DNA from 2 places in the Thalassospira sp. MIT121401 genome. Region 2 is predicted to be linked to the other one. Evidence: predicted binding sites of a transcription regulator. Region 2 holds the regulator's gene; the other holds the start of a gene.
The links. Region 2 encodes PhoB, which activates phosphate uptake and scavenging genes when phosphate is short. Its sites were predicted from a motif close to TNTCATAAAACTGTCA; they were not measured.

Region 1 (5,412 bases), 2.2 Mb from region 2:
CGGCTGCACCGCGATGGTTCCAAAGCGTTTCCCCGGTCAAGGCATTGAGCGCGATGGTCTGGTTATCAACAGTGATGGCAAAGACACGACCACCACGGACGGTCGGCGCAGACCGCATCGGGGCGCTGACCTGGGTGCGCCACAGAACCGTGGCACTTGGCGCATCAATGGCAATGATTTCGGCAAAGCCGGTGGTGGCATAGATAATACCGCCCTCATAGGCCAGACCGCCGCCCAGAAGCGTGCTGTCTTCTTCGTCTTCCGGTGCCAGTTCAAGCGACCAGATTCGTTTTCCCGAATTGGCCGCAAAGGCACGGACTTCCGCACTGGCATCAATGGTAAAGATCACGCCACGTGCAATGATTGCCTGATTAAGCAGAAGGTTGTCATCCATCGAACCTTCGCCGATATCAATCGACCAGTCCTGCTTAAGAACATCATTATCCAGACCGACATGGTGCAAGGCATGGCTTGGAATGCCACCATTCTGAGGCCAGTCGACCATCGGTTCGGGTTCCGGAAGAACAACACGCTGATCAGACAGATCGATATCAGGTTGAACCGTGCTTTGCAGGGCCAGAACCGAAATGCGTTCCCCGGGCAATGGCGGCTCTTCGGTGCCGCCAAGCCAACCCGAACACCCGGCCAAAAGGCCCGTCATCCCCATAACGCACAGAAGTGACTTAATACCGCGTGTGGTCAAAACCGTTTCCCCTGATTCAAGCTGTCATCACGGTGGCCGGGAAACCCGGCCAACCTTGCTGGTCGCAGTTAGGCACCAACGGCCTTGAGAAGTTCACTTGCCCGTGCGCGCATGCCCGACGGTGCTTCGTTATCGTCGGCAATTTCGGTCAGAAGCGGCTTGGCCGCATCGATTTCACCCGCGGCAATATGCAGCAGCGCAATCATTTCGCGCGCCGAGTAATACCAGGTGTTTTCCGGAACCGCGATCGGCTCAAGCCGGGTGATCAGTTCCTGGGCATTGGTTTCATTGGCGCTGTTCATGGCAATCTGAACAACGGCTAGGTCACGATAAACCTGATCGATGTCGGAATTGCCGGCAACCGCTTCAAGTTCGGTCACAGCCGACGGGGTCGCACCAGCGCGCAGATAAACAGCCGCTTTCTGGAAATGGCCCAATGCAACAAAACCGGCATTGCCTTCGGCGATGATCGCATCAAGCGCCTCAAGGGCGGCATCCTGTTTGTCTTCACCGGCATTTGCCAGTTCAACAGCATTGGCAAGGCGGGTACCATTTTCGATGCTGGTGCTGTGCTCATAGGTTTTCCAGCCTTCACGCCCGGCAACACCCAAAACAATCACAGCAGCAGTGCCGATGACATATTTCCCGTATTTGCGCCACAGCTCTTCTGTGCGTTCGCGCTTCAGGTCTTCTTCGACTTCCTGGAAAATATCAACCACGAAAACGGCTCCAATCCGGTCACAATAAAGCGGGCAACCTGCCCGCTTATCTGAATTAATTCTGGCAAGGATTTAACGCGCCAGCACGCAAGGGGTCAAGTCTGCACAAAGCCAATCCGGGCATTCGGTCGATTATTTTGCCCCATTGCCGTTTTTCAACCCGATCCGGGCGTCTTTGTCAGCCCCGTGATCGGGTAACAAAGACTGAATTTGCGGCAAAAACGCGGCGCGGTTTCAATTTCATTCCCTAAAGCGGTAAGAATTGCCTGCCAGCGCCATTATTCCCACGCATCGGCACGATATCGCCGCTCTTGCGCCGATGTGCGCGAATGCTTGACCGCACGCCGGATCCTGCATATCGCGCAGCAATGCAGGCAAAAGCCCCTGAAAACAAACCCGCCACCGCCCATATGACAAAAATGATCCTTCCTTTGGGCAATTCGGCACAGTGATTGCTTTGATAAATCCAAGGGAACAGATTTCACACTGTCACCGGTCAAATTTGCCCGGTGGATGGACGGAGACACCATGAAACGTCGTCAAAAGGTTCAAAACCGACAGGATGCCAAGCGCGTCATTCGACAGCGCATACTGGCCGGGCTGTTTGCCACTTTGCTTGGAACCGGGGTATCAGGCTGTAGCACCACCATGTCCGATGTTGTCGGGACCAGCCTGTTTACCGGCGGGGAATGGTATCTTGCCTTTGACGTTGTCAGCATCATCAACACCGACAAAACCCTGATTGACCATATGGTTTCGCTTTCAACCGGTCAGGATTGCTCAACCATTCGCAAAATTGACGGCAAGTCCTATTGCAAAAAGGACCCGGTACCGGAAACGCCGCTTTATTGCTATCGCACCCTGGCCGCTGTCAGTTGCTATCGTACGCCCGATCCCTATAACACCGGGGCACAAACCGTTGACTGGCCGCCGACCCGTTCGCGCAGCCTCTAGGGCATAATTCACTGAATTATCTGGGATAATCAAACCGGTCACAAATAGTGTGAACCGGTTTTTGTCCATTGCAACTTGAGACGCAAGGCAATCCACGCTACCGTGTCATATGGCTGTCATTTTCCGTTCCCGGATTGTAACAGCCAGACGACCACATTGCCGGAGAATCACATGGGAACACTGTTCGATTTGGCAAAATACCGCAAAGCCAAAAGCTTTGTGCATTTTGACCGGTCCGAACTGATGCGGCTCATGAATACCTATTCCCGTCAGGTTGCAAGCGGCGCCTGGCGCGATTATGCGATCGACCATCTGGACGGGATGGCAATGTTTTCGATCTTTCGTTCCACACACGAAACACCGCTTTTCACCGTGATCAAGCTGGGCAGCGAACACAAGAATGCCGGCCAGTATCTCGCGCTTCACAGTGGCGAGCGGATCAAACAAAGTTCCGATATCAGCAACGTGCTAGAGGCCATCGAAAAGCGTGCGCGCAAGGTCGTTCCGCTGTTTAAAAACAATTCCTGACACCCTTCTTCATAACAGCGGACAAAGATAAGAACGTGCGTCCTTCTGCCTTGAAGCTGGTCAGACGGCTGATGATTGCGGCCCTGATCGGCATAAGCTTTGCGGCCATCCCCCACCCCGGACAGGCGCGCCAAATGAGCCGCGACTACCAGACCGGCTATTATGCCTATCGGTCCGGTGATTTTGAACAGGCCCAAGACTACTGGCGATCGGCCGCGCAAAAGGATGATCCCTATGCGCAATATGCGCTGGGATTGCTGTATTATCGCGGGGATCTGGGCCAACCCGACTATCAGAACGCGGCAAAGTGGTTCAAAAAGGCCGCACGCACCAATCATGGGGGCGCGATCTATTATATCGGGCTTCTCTATTTTAACGGCCACGGCCTGCATTATGACCAGTTTCGTGCCACCGAATATTTCAAACGCGCGCTGAAAACCGATCCGGAAAACGGCGATGCGGCCTATTTGATCGGCACACAATATTTCCATGGGCGCGGCGCACGGCAAAACTTCATCGAAGCCGCCCACTATTTTGAAATCGGCGCCAAGGCCAACAATCACGCCGCCCAGTTCATGTATGGCGCATTGCTTGAACGTGGCTGGGGTGTGCCACAAAATCTTGCCGATGCCTATTACTGGCTGCGCCGTTCCGCAAACGGGCCGATGACCTTTCCCGAAGGCGCCAACGAGGCCGAACCACTTGATCCCCAGTCGGCCATAGACGCATTGGAACCAAGATTAAGCATCGACGAAATTCAGCAGGTCGAAAAACGCCTTGCCGGTGAAGTGCCCTGGTAAGTGATCAGCTTGGACTTGCCGGCACATAAGAAACGGGCACCTGCAAAACAGGTGCCCGCGTGATCCTATTTCGGAAGCTTGTAGGCAATCACATAATCGCCCGGCTTGGTGCCAATCGAACCATGACCACCGGCAACGATCAGCACATATTGCGTGCCATCATCGGTTTCATAGGTCATCGGTGTTGACTGACCGCCCGCCGGAAGACGGGCTTCCCAGAGCTGATTGCCATTGGTGGCATCATAGGCACGGAAATAGTTGTCAACCGCGGCCCCAAGGAAGGCAACACCACCCTTGGTCAGGATCGGACCACCAATCCCCGGCACACCAACTTCGAACGGCAAGGGTAGCGGGGTCATGTCTTCGACCGTGCCGTTTTTATGCTTATAGGCAATCTCGCCCGTGCGCAGATCAGCACCGGCCACATAACCCCACGGCGGTGCCTGACACGGAATACCAAGCGGTGACAGGAACGGTCCCATTTCCACGGCATAAGGGGCACCTTCATTTCGGTTAATGCCCATTTCACTGGCCTTTTCGCTGCCGCGCGGCGGAACGGCATCACGCGGGATCAGGCGCGATGTAAAGGCAAGATAGGTCGGCATGCCGAACATGATCTGGCGTTCGGGATCAACGGCGACACTGCCCCAGTTGAATGTTCCGAAATTGCCGGGATAGACAAGCGTCCCTTCCAGCGACGGCGGCGTATAGCGCCCTTCATATTTCAAACGATGGAACGCAATACGACATGCCAGCTGATCAAACAGGGTAATGCCCCACATATCCTTGCCCGTAAGCGGTTCGGGCATGAATGTCAGCCCCGATACCGGTTGGGTCGGTGCTGTGTGATCTTCGGGAATGGCCCCACCAGGTGCCGGCACCTCGGTTACCGGAATGATCGGATCGCCGGTACGACGATCAAGAACATAGATATCGCCCTGTTTGGTCGGCCCGACCAGTGCGGGAACGGTTTCCCCGTCTGGTGTCGTGATATCAAGCAAGGCCGGCTGTGCAGGCACATCCATGTCCCAAAGATCATGATGCACCGTCTGGCGCACCCACTGCACCTGCCCCGTTTCAAGGCTGAGCGCCACAATCGACGATGAATAGGTTTCCACATTTTCATCGCGGTTCATGCCCAACTGATCGGGAACCTTGTTCCCCAGCGGCACATAGATCATGCCAAGTTTCTCGTCCGCACTTGAAACAGACCAGCTGTTTGGTGAATTGGCGGTATAGGTCTGATCATCCGGGATCGGTTCGGTTTGTTCCGGATTTCCGGAATCCCAGTTCCAGACCAACGCGCCGGTATTGATGTCATATGCGCGAATGACGCCCGATTGCGATTTGGTCGAATAATTGTCATTCACAGCCCCGCCAATGATGATTTTGCCATCAGCAGCAACCGGCGGCGACGTCGAATAATAATACCCCGCCGGGTTATAGGGCATATTGGTTTCCAGATGCACGGTCCCTTCATCGCCAAATGACGGGCAAACTTCGCCCGACCGGGCATCAAGCGCAATCAGACGCGCATCCGATGTCGGCAGGAACACCCGTTCGGTACAAGGACCGGTTTCGGTCGTGGCCGGATCCTTGTAATAGGTCACCCCGCGACAGGTCTGATGCTGCCGGTCGGGATTTTCCGGAACACCCGGATCAAATTTCCATTTTTCCTGTCCGGTTTTAGCGTCAATCGCAATCGCCC
Region 2 (5,412 bases):
GTCGAAGTCAATATCAACAACCTTGCTGCTGTGCCGTCGATTGTGTTCGGTCTGCTTGGTCTGGAGGTCTATCTCAATGTCATGCATCTGCCGCGTTCGGCCCCGGTTGTCGGTGGCTTGACGCTCGCACTCATGACCTTGCCGACCATCATCATTGCGTCGCGTGCAGCGATCAAGGCGGTTCCGCCGTCAATCCGCCAGGCGGCCCTTGGTCTTGGTGCCTCGCCGGTTCAGACCGTAACCCACCATGTGCTGCCGCTGGCGATGCCGGGCATTCTGACCGGGACGATCATTGGGATGGCACAGGCACTTGGTGAAACGGCACCGCTTTTGATGATCGGCATGGTTGCCTTCATCGTTGATATCCCGGGTGGTGCACTTGATCCGGCAACGGTTCTGCCGGTCCAGATCTATCTTTGGGCAGACAGCCCGGAACGTGCCTTTGTCGAGAAAACCTCGGCAGCGATTATGGTGTTGCTGGCCTTCCTGATCCTGATGAATGGACTGGCTGTGTATCTGCGCAAAAAATTTGAACGGAAGTGGTAAAATGGCTGCTGTATCCCAGAGCGCAATGACGGCAGAGCCGTCGGTCGCAAGCCCGAAAATGACGGCACGTGACCTTAATCTTTTCTATAGCGACAACCAGGCGCTGTTCGATGTCAATCTGGATATCGTCGAACGTCAGGTTACCGCTTTGATCGGCCCGTCGGGTTGTGGCAAGTCGACCTTCCTGCGGTGCATGAACCGCATGAATGACACGATTGATGGTGTGACCATCAATGGCAAGGTGACCCTTGATGGCCGCGATATCTATGACAAGCGGATCGACGTTGTTCAGTTGCGCGCGCGTATCGGGATGGTGTTCCAGAAACCGAACCCGTTCCCGAAATCGATCTATGACAACGTGGCCTATGGCCCGCGTATTCATGGGCTGGTCAATTCGCGTGACGAACTTGATGAAATTGTCATGACCTCGCTTGAGCGTGCCGGTCTTCTCAAGGAAGTAAAAGATCGCCTGCAATCGCCCGCTACCGGTCTTTCGGGTGGTCAGCAGCAGCGTCTTTGCATCGCACGTGCGGTCGCGGTCAGTCCGGAAGTCATTTTGATGGACGAGCCGTGCTCGGCACTTGATCCGATCGCAACGGCAAAGGTCGAAGAGCTGATTGACGAACTGCGTTCGAACTACACGATCGTGATCGTGACGCACTCCATGCAGCAGGCTGCGCGTGTATCGCAGCGGACCGCATTTTTCCACCTTGGCAAGCTGGTAGAAGTTGGTGAAACCGATCAGATCTTCACCAACCCGAAAGACGACCGCACCAAGGGTTACATTACCGGTCGCTTTGGTTAAGCGATACGAGGAGAACGCATAAATGGCTGACGACAAAACACATATCGTGAGTTCGTTCGACGAGGAACTGACCCGTCTGAACAACATCATCTCGCAGATGGGCGGGCTTGCAGAAAGTCAGCTGATCTCTGCGATCCGCTCTATTGTAAAGCGTGACTCGGAACTGGCTGAAAAAGTCATTCTTTCAGACCATCGTATCGATGTTCTTGAACAGGAAGTGCAGGACTTTGCGGTCCGTCTTCTGGCCCTGCGCCAGCCGATGGCTGATGACCTGCGTCAGGTCGTGACGGCGCTTAAGCTGTCCAATGATCTTGAGCGTATTGGTGATTTGGCCAAGAACATTGCCAAACGTGCCCAGGTCCTGAACCAGATCCCGCCGATCCGTCCGGTTCAGGTGATCCCGAACATGGGCAAGCTGGCCCAGGAAATCATCAAGGATGTTCTCGACGCCTATATCGAAGGTGACGCCGAAAAGGCGGAACGCGTCTGGGCGCGCGATCAGGAAGTCGATGACATGTACAATTCGCTGTTCCGCGAATTGCTGACCTACATGATGGAAGATCCGCGCAACATTACGGCATCGACCCACATGCTGTTCATCGCCAAGAACATCGAACGTATTGGCGATCATGCCACCAACATCGCCGAAACGATCTATTACCGGATCAAGGGCGAAGACCTGCCGGCAATCGACCGGCCAAAAAATGATGCAGCGAACTTTGCTGTTGTCGAACCGAATGAGTGACACTGGAGCATAGGAAGATGGACCCAACGGTTCTTATCGTCGAGGACGAAGCTGCAATCGTAACCATGTTGCGCTACAACCTCGAACGTGAGGGGATGCAGGTTGTCGAAGCCGGTGACGGTGACGAAGCGTTGAAAATTCTTGCTGAAACGCATGTTGATCTTGTCCTTCTGGACTGGATGTTGCCGGTCATGTCGGGGATTGAGGTTTGCCGTCAGATCCGCCGCAAGCCCGAAAGCCGGGATTTGCCGGTCATCATGGTGACTGCGCGCGGCGAAGAAGGGGATCGCATTCGCGGGCTTGATACCGGTGCTGATGACTATGTCACCAAACCGTTCGCGATTGGCGAATTGCTGGCACGTATTCGCGCACTTCTGCGCCGATCCGGTCCGGCGCAACCACAAGGGCAGTTGGTCTATTCCGATATCGAAATGGATCTTGCCGCCCATCGCGTCAGCCGCAATGGCAAGGCCATCCACCTTGGTCCGACCGAATTTCGTCTTCTGCGCTACTTCCTTGAACATCCGGGGCGTGTTTTCTCCCGCGAGCAGCTTTTGAATGCTGTTTGGGGACCGAACATTTATGTCGAAACCCGTACAGTTGATGTGCATATCCGCCGCCTGCGCAAGGCCCTGAATGATGTCAAAGGTACCCGCGACATCATCCGGACGGTTCGGGCGGCCGGCTATGCGCTGGACTCGGAAACTGCGGCCTGATTGATCCGGCCACAAGGCCGGGCTGCTGGCTGGCTGGTTGGATGGCTCGTCGGAAAAATCCTGACAATCAGATCAAACAAAACCCCCGTTGCCACAGGCAGCGGGGGTTTTGCATTTAGCTGTCTTTAGTTTTGCCGCGTGTGGTGCGGCCTGACCGGGATGTAGCCAGTTTGTCTGATGACGCTGTCTTTGTCGCCGGTTTGCGGGGCGCTGCTTTTTTGGCCGGTGTGGTTTTGCCCGACGTTGTTTTGCCCGACGTTGTTTTGGTTGCGGCGGGTTTTGTCGCAACCTTGCGCGCGGTTGTTTTCTTTGGCGTGGCACGCGACGCAGGTTTCTTTGCCGTCGGTTTGGGTTTTGCGGTTTGCGCAGCCGTGCCGGATGCCTTTGTTGTTTTCGCGGTCGCCGGGGACGCAGATGCCGCAGATGGTGTTGTCGCTGGTGCGACGTCTGATGCCGGTGCTGTTTGTGCCGGTTCCGGGGCTTTTTTACGCTGGGTCCTTGGCGCCAGTTCGTTCATCAACAGCATGTCGGCGCGCCGGAACTTGGCGATTTCGGCATCAATGTCTTCTTGTGGCACGTCACAGGCCGACAGCACATGATCCGAAAGCCGAAGGCCGGTTTCCAGTACTTCGGGAATTGCCGCATCGGCCCCGCTGCGCGATAGCGGGCCAATATGGGTGATGTCCTGGGCGCGGGCAAAGATCTTGAGATGCGGATAATGCTGACGTAGAAGCGCAACGGTCTTTTCGGTTGCATGCGGGTTACCCATGGCAACAACCGCAATGCGCGCTTCATCGGTGTGGGCGGCGCGGAATGTTTCCGGGCGCGATCCATCGGCAAAGAATACGGGAAGTCCCTCTGCACGGCCGCGCGAAACCTGTTGGGCATCACTGTCGAGAACAATGAACGGAATATCGCGGGTTTTCAAAAGACGCGCCAGAACCCGGCCAACACGCCCGCTGCCGATGACCAGAACATGCTGGTGGATGCCTTCGGTTTCATCCGAGATCGGGCCAAGCTGGTCGTCTTCCTTGGGATGCAGCTTTTCCTCGATCCGGTGGCCAAGATTGATTAGGGTCGGTGTTAATGCCATCGACAAGGCAACCACCGGGATCAGCATCGCAGCAAGATCGCGCGGAATTGCACCATTCTGGGCCGCCAGTGCAAACATGACGAATGCAAATTCACCGCCTGCTGCCAGGCTCATCGCAACACGAAGGGCCGAACCCCGTTCGAACCGGATCGCCAAGGACAAGACAAACAGAACGGCCGTCTTGATGACAAGCAATGCAATCAGCCACAGCAGCACACTGCCAAACTGTTCATAGACAACATTGGCATTGACCGACATCCCGACCGACATAAAGAACAGCGACAGGAAAACGCCACGGAATGGCGCGATATCGGCTTCGATCTGATGACGGAATTCGGTTTCGGCCAGCATTACACCGGCAATGAACGCGCCAAGTGCCATCGAAAGTCCGGAAACCTCGGTCAGGGTGCTGGCGGCAAGAACAACGAACAGGGTGCCAATCGCAAACAGTTCCGGGTTTTTAAGCGACGCGATATACCGAAACAGATGCGGCAAAAGATATCGTCCTGCGACCAGAAGCAGGGCGACAGAACCGAAGCCAAGAAGAATACTGATCCACGGGCTGGTTTCGGTGCCGGCATTGCCCGCCGCCTGAACCATGATCAGGAACGGACCAACCGCCACGTCCTGGACCAGAAGGATTGCAAGGGCGGCCCGCCCGAAACGGGTATTGAGCTGTCGGTCATCGGACAACTGTTTCAGGATGATCGCGGTTGATGACAGGGCAAGCGCACCGGCAATAACAAGGGATGCTGCCAATGGCAGATCAAGTAGCGCCAGAACGCCCATGATCGCAGCCATTGAAACCAGGATCTGCAACAGGCCGAGTGCGGCAAACCGCCCGCCAATGACGCGCAATCGTTCGCGCGACAGTTCAAGCCCGATCATGAACAGCAGAAAGACAACCCCCAGTTCGGCAACTGTGGAAATGTCTTCGCGTTCGGTAATCAGTCCAAACCCGAATGGCCCGATGCAAAATCCGCCGATCAGAAAACCGATAATCGAATTGGCGCGCAAACGATGCGCGATGGGTACTGCAACCACAGCCGCAGCAAGGATCAGGAACAGCTCGAACAGAACGCTGTGATGCATGGTCAGAATCGATCCGGCAAAGCAGATAAATATTTGAAAACAACGAGATGATCAGGATAGCGGAATTGAACGGTATCGTCCTGTGGAAATTTGACGATGCCAACGCAATTAACCCGTACCGGTTTGATCTGTTTCAAGGCTTGTCTTGTTGGTTTGACCTAATGCGCCGGGCGGGGAATTCAATTGTGTGCTGTGAAAATTGTCATGCCCTGATGACTTGCCAATCCCGGTGCCAGATGCCATGTTCCGCGGGCCTGATCAGGTCCATATAATTGACACCCAATAAGAGCAAACGCGTCTTGGAACAGCTTATCCCCTATCTTCAGATTATCGCCGGTCTTGTCCTGTTGACGGCTGGTGGCGAATTTATCGTGCGTGGTGCCGTTGGATTGGCTCTTTTGCTTGGGGTGTCAAA

Region 1: a site for PhoB is predicted at 2,480-2,495, ahead of SIB88_RS15405 (DUF2794 domain-containing protein). Genes of this name have one in related genera too.

The regions. Positions count from the first base shown of each region.
Region 1 covers NZ_CP138926.1:3,335,963-3,341,374, forward strand. The annotation lists gene SIB88_RS15390 (PQQ-like beta-propeller repeat protein) at 1-703, opposite strand, end outside; gene SIB88_RS15395 (tetratricopeptide repeat protein) at 772-1,422, opposite strand; gene SIB88_RS15400 (hypothetical protein) at 1,951-2,376, shown strand; gene SIB88_RS15405 (DUF2794 domain-containing protein) at 2,548-2,904, shown strand; gene SIB88_RS15410 (tetratricopeptide repeat protein) at 2,940-3,704, shown strand; gene SIB88_RS15415 (glucose/quinate/shikimate family membrane-bound PQQ-dependent dehydrogenase) at 3,770-5,412, opposite strand, start outside.
Region 2 covers NZ_CP138926.1:940,362-945,773, forward strand. The annotation lists gene pstA (phosphate ABC transporter permease PstA) at 1-546, shown strand, start outside; gene pstB (phosphate ABC transporter ATP-binding protein PstB) at 548-1,351, shown strand; gene phoU (phosphate signaling complex protein PhoU) at 1,374-2,096, shown strand; gene phoB (phosphate regulon transcriptional regulator PhoB) at 2,114-2,812, shown strand; gene SIB88_RS04195 (cation:proton antiporter) at 2,928-4,997, opposite strand; gene SIB88_RS04200 (calcium/sodium antiporter) at 5,297-5,412, shown strand, end outside.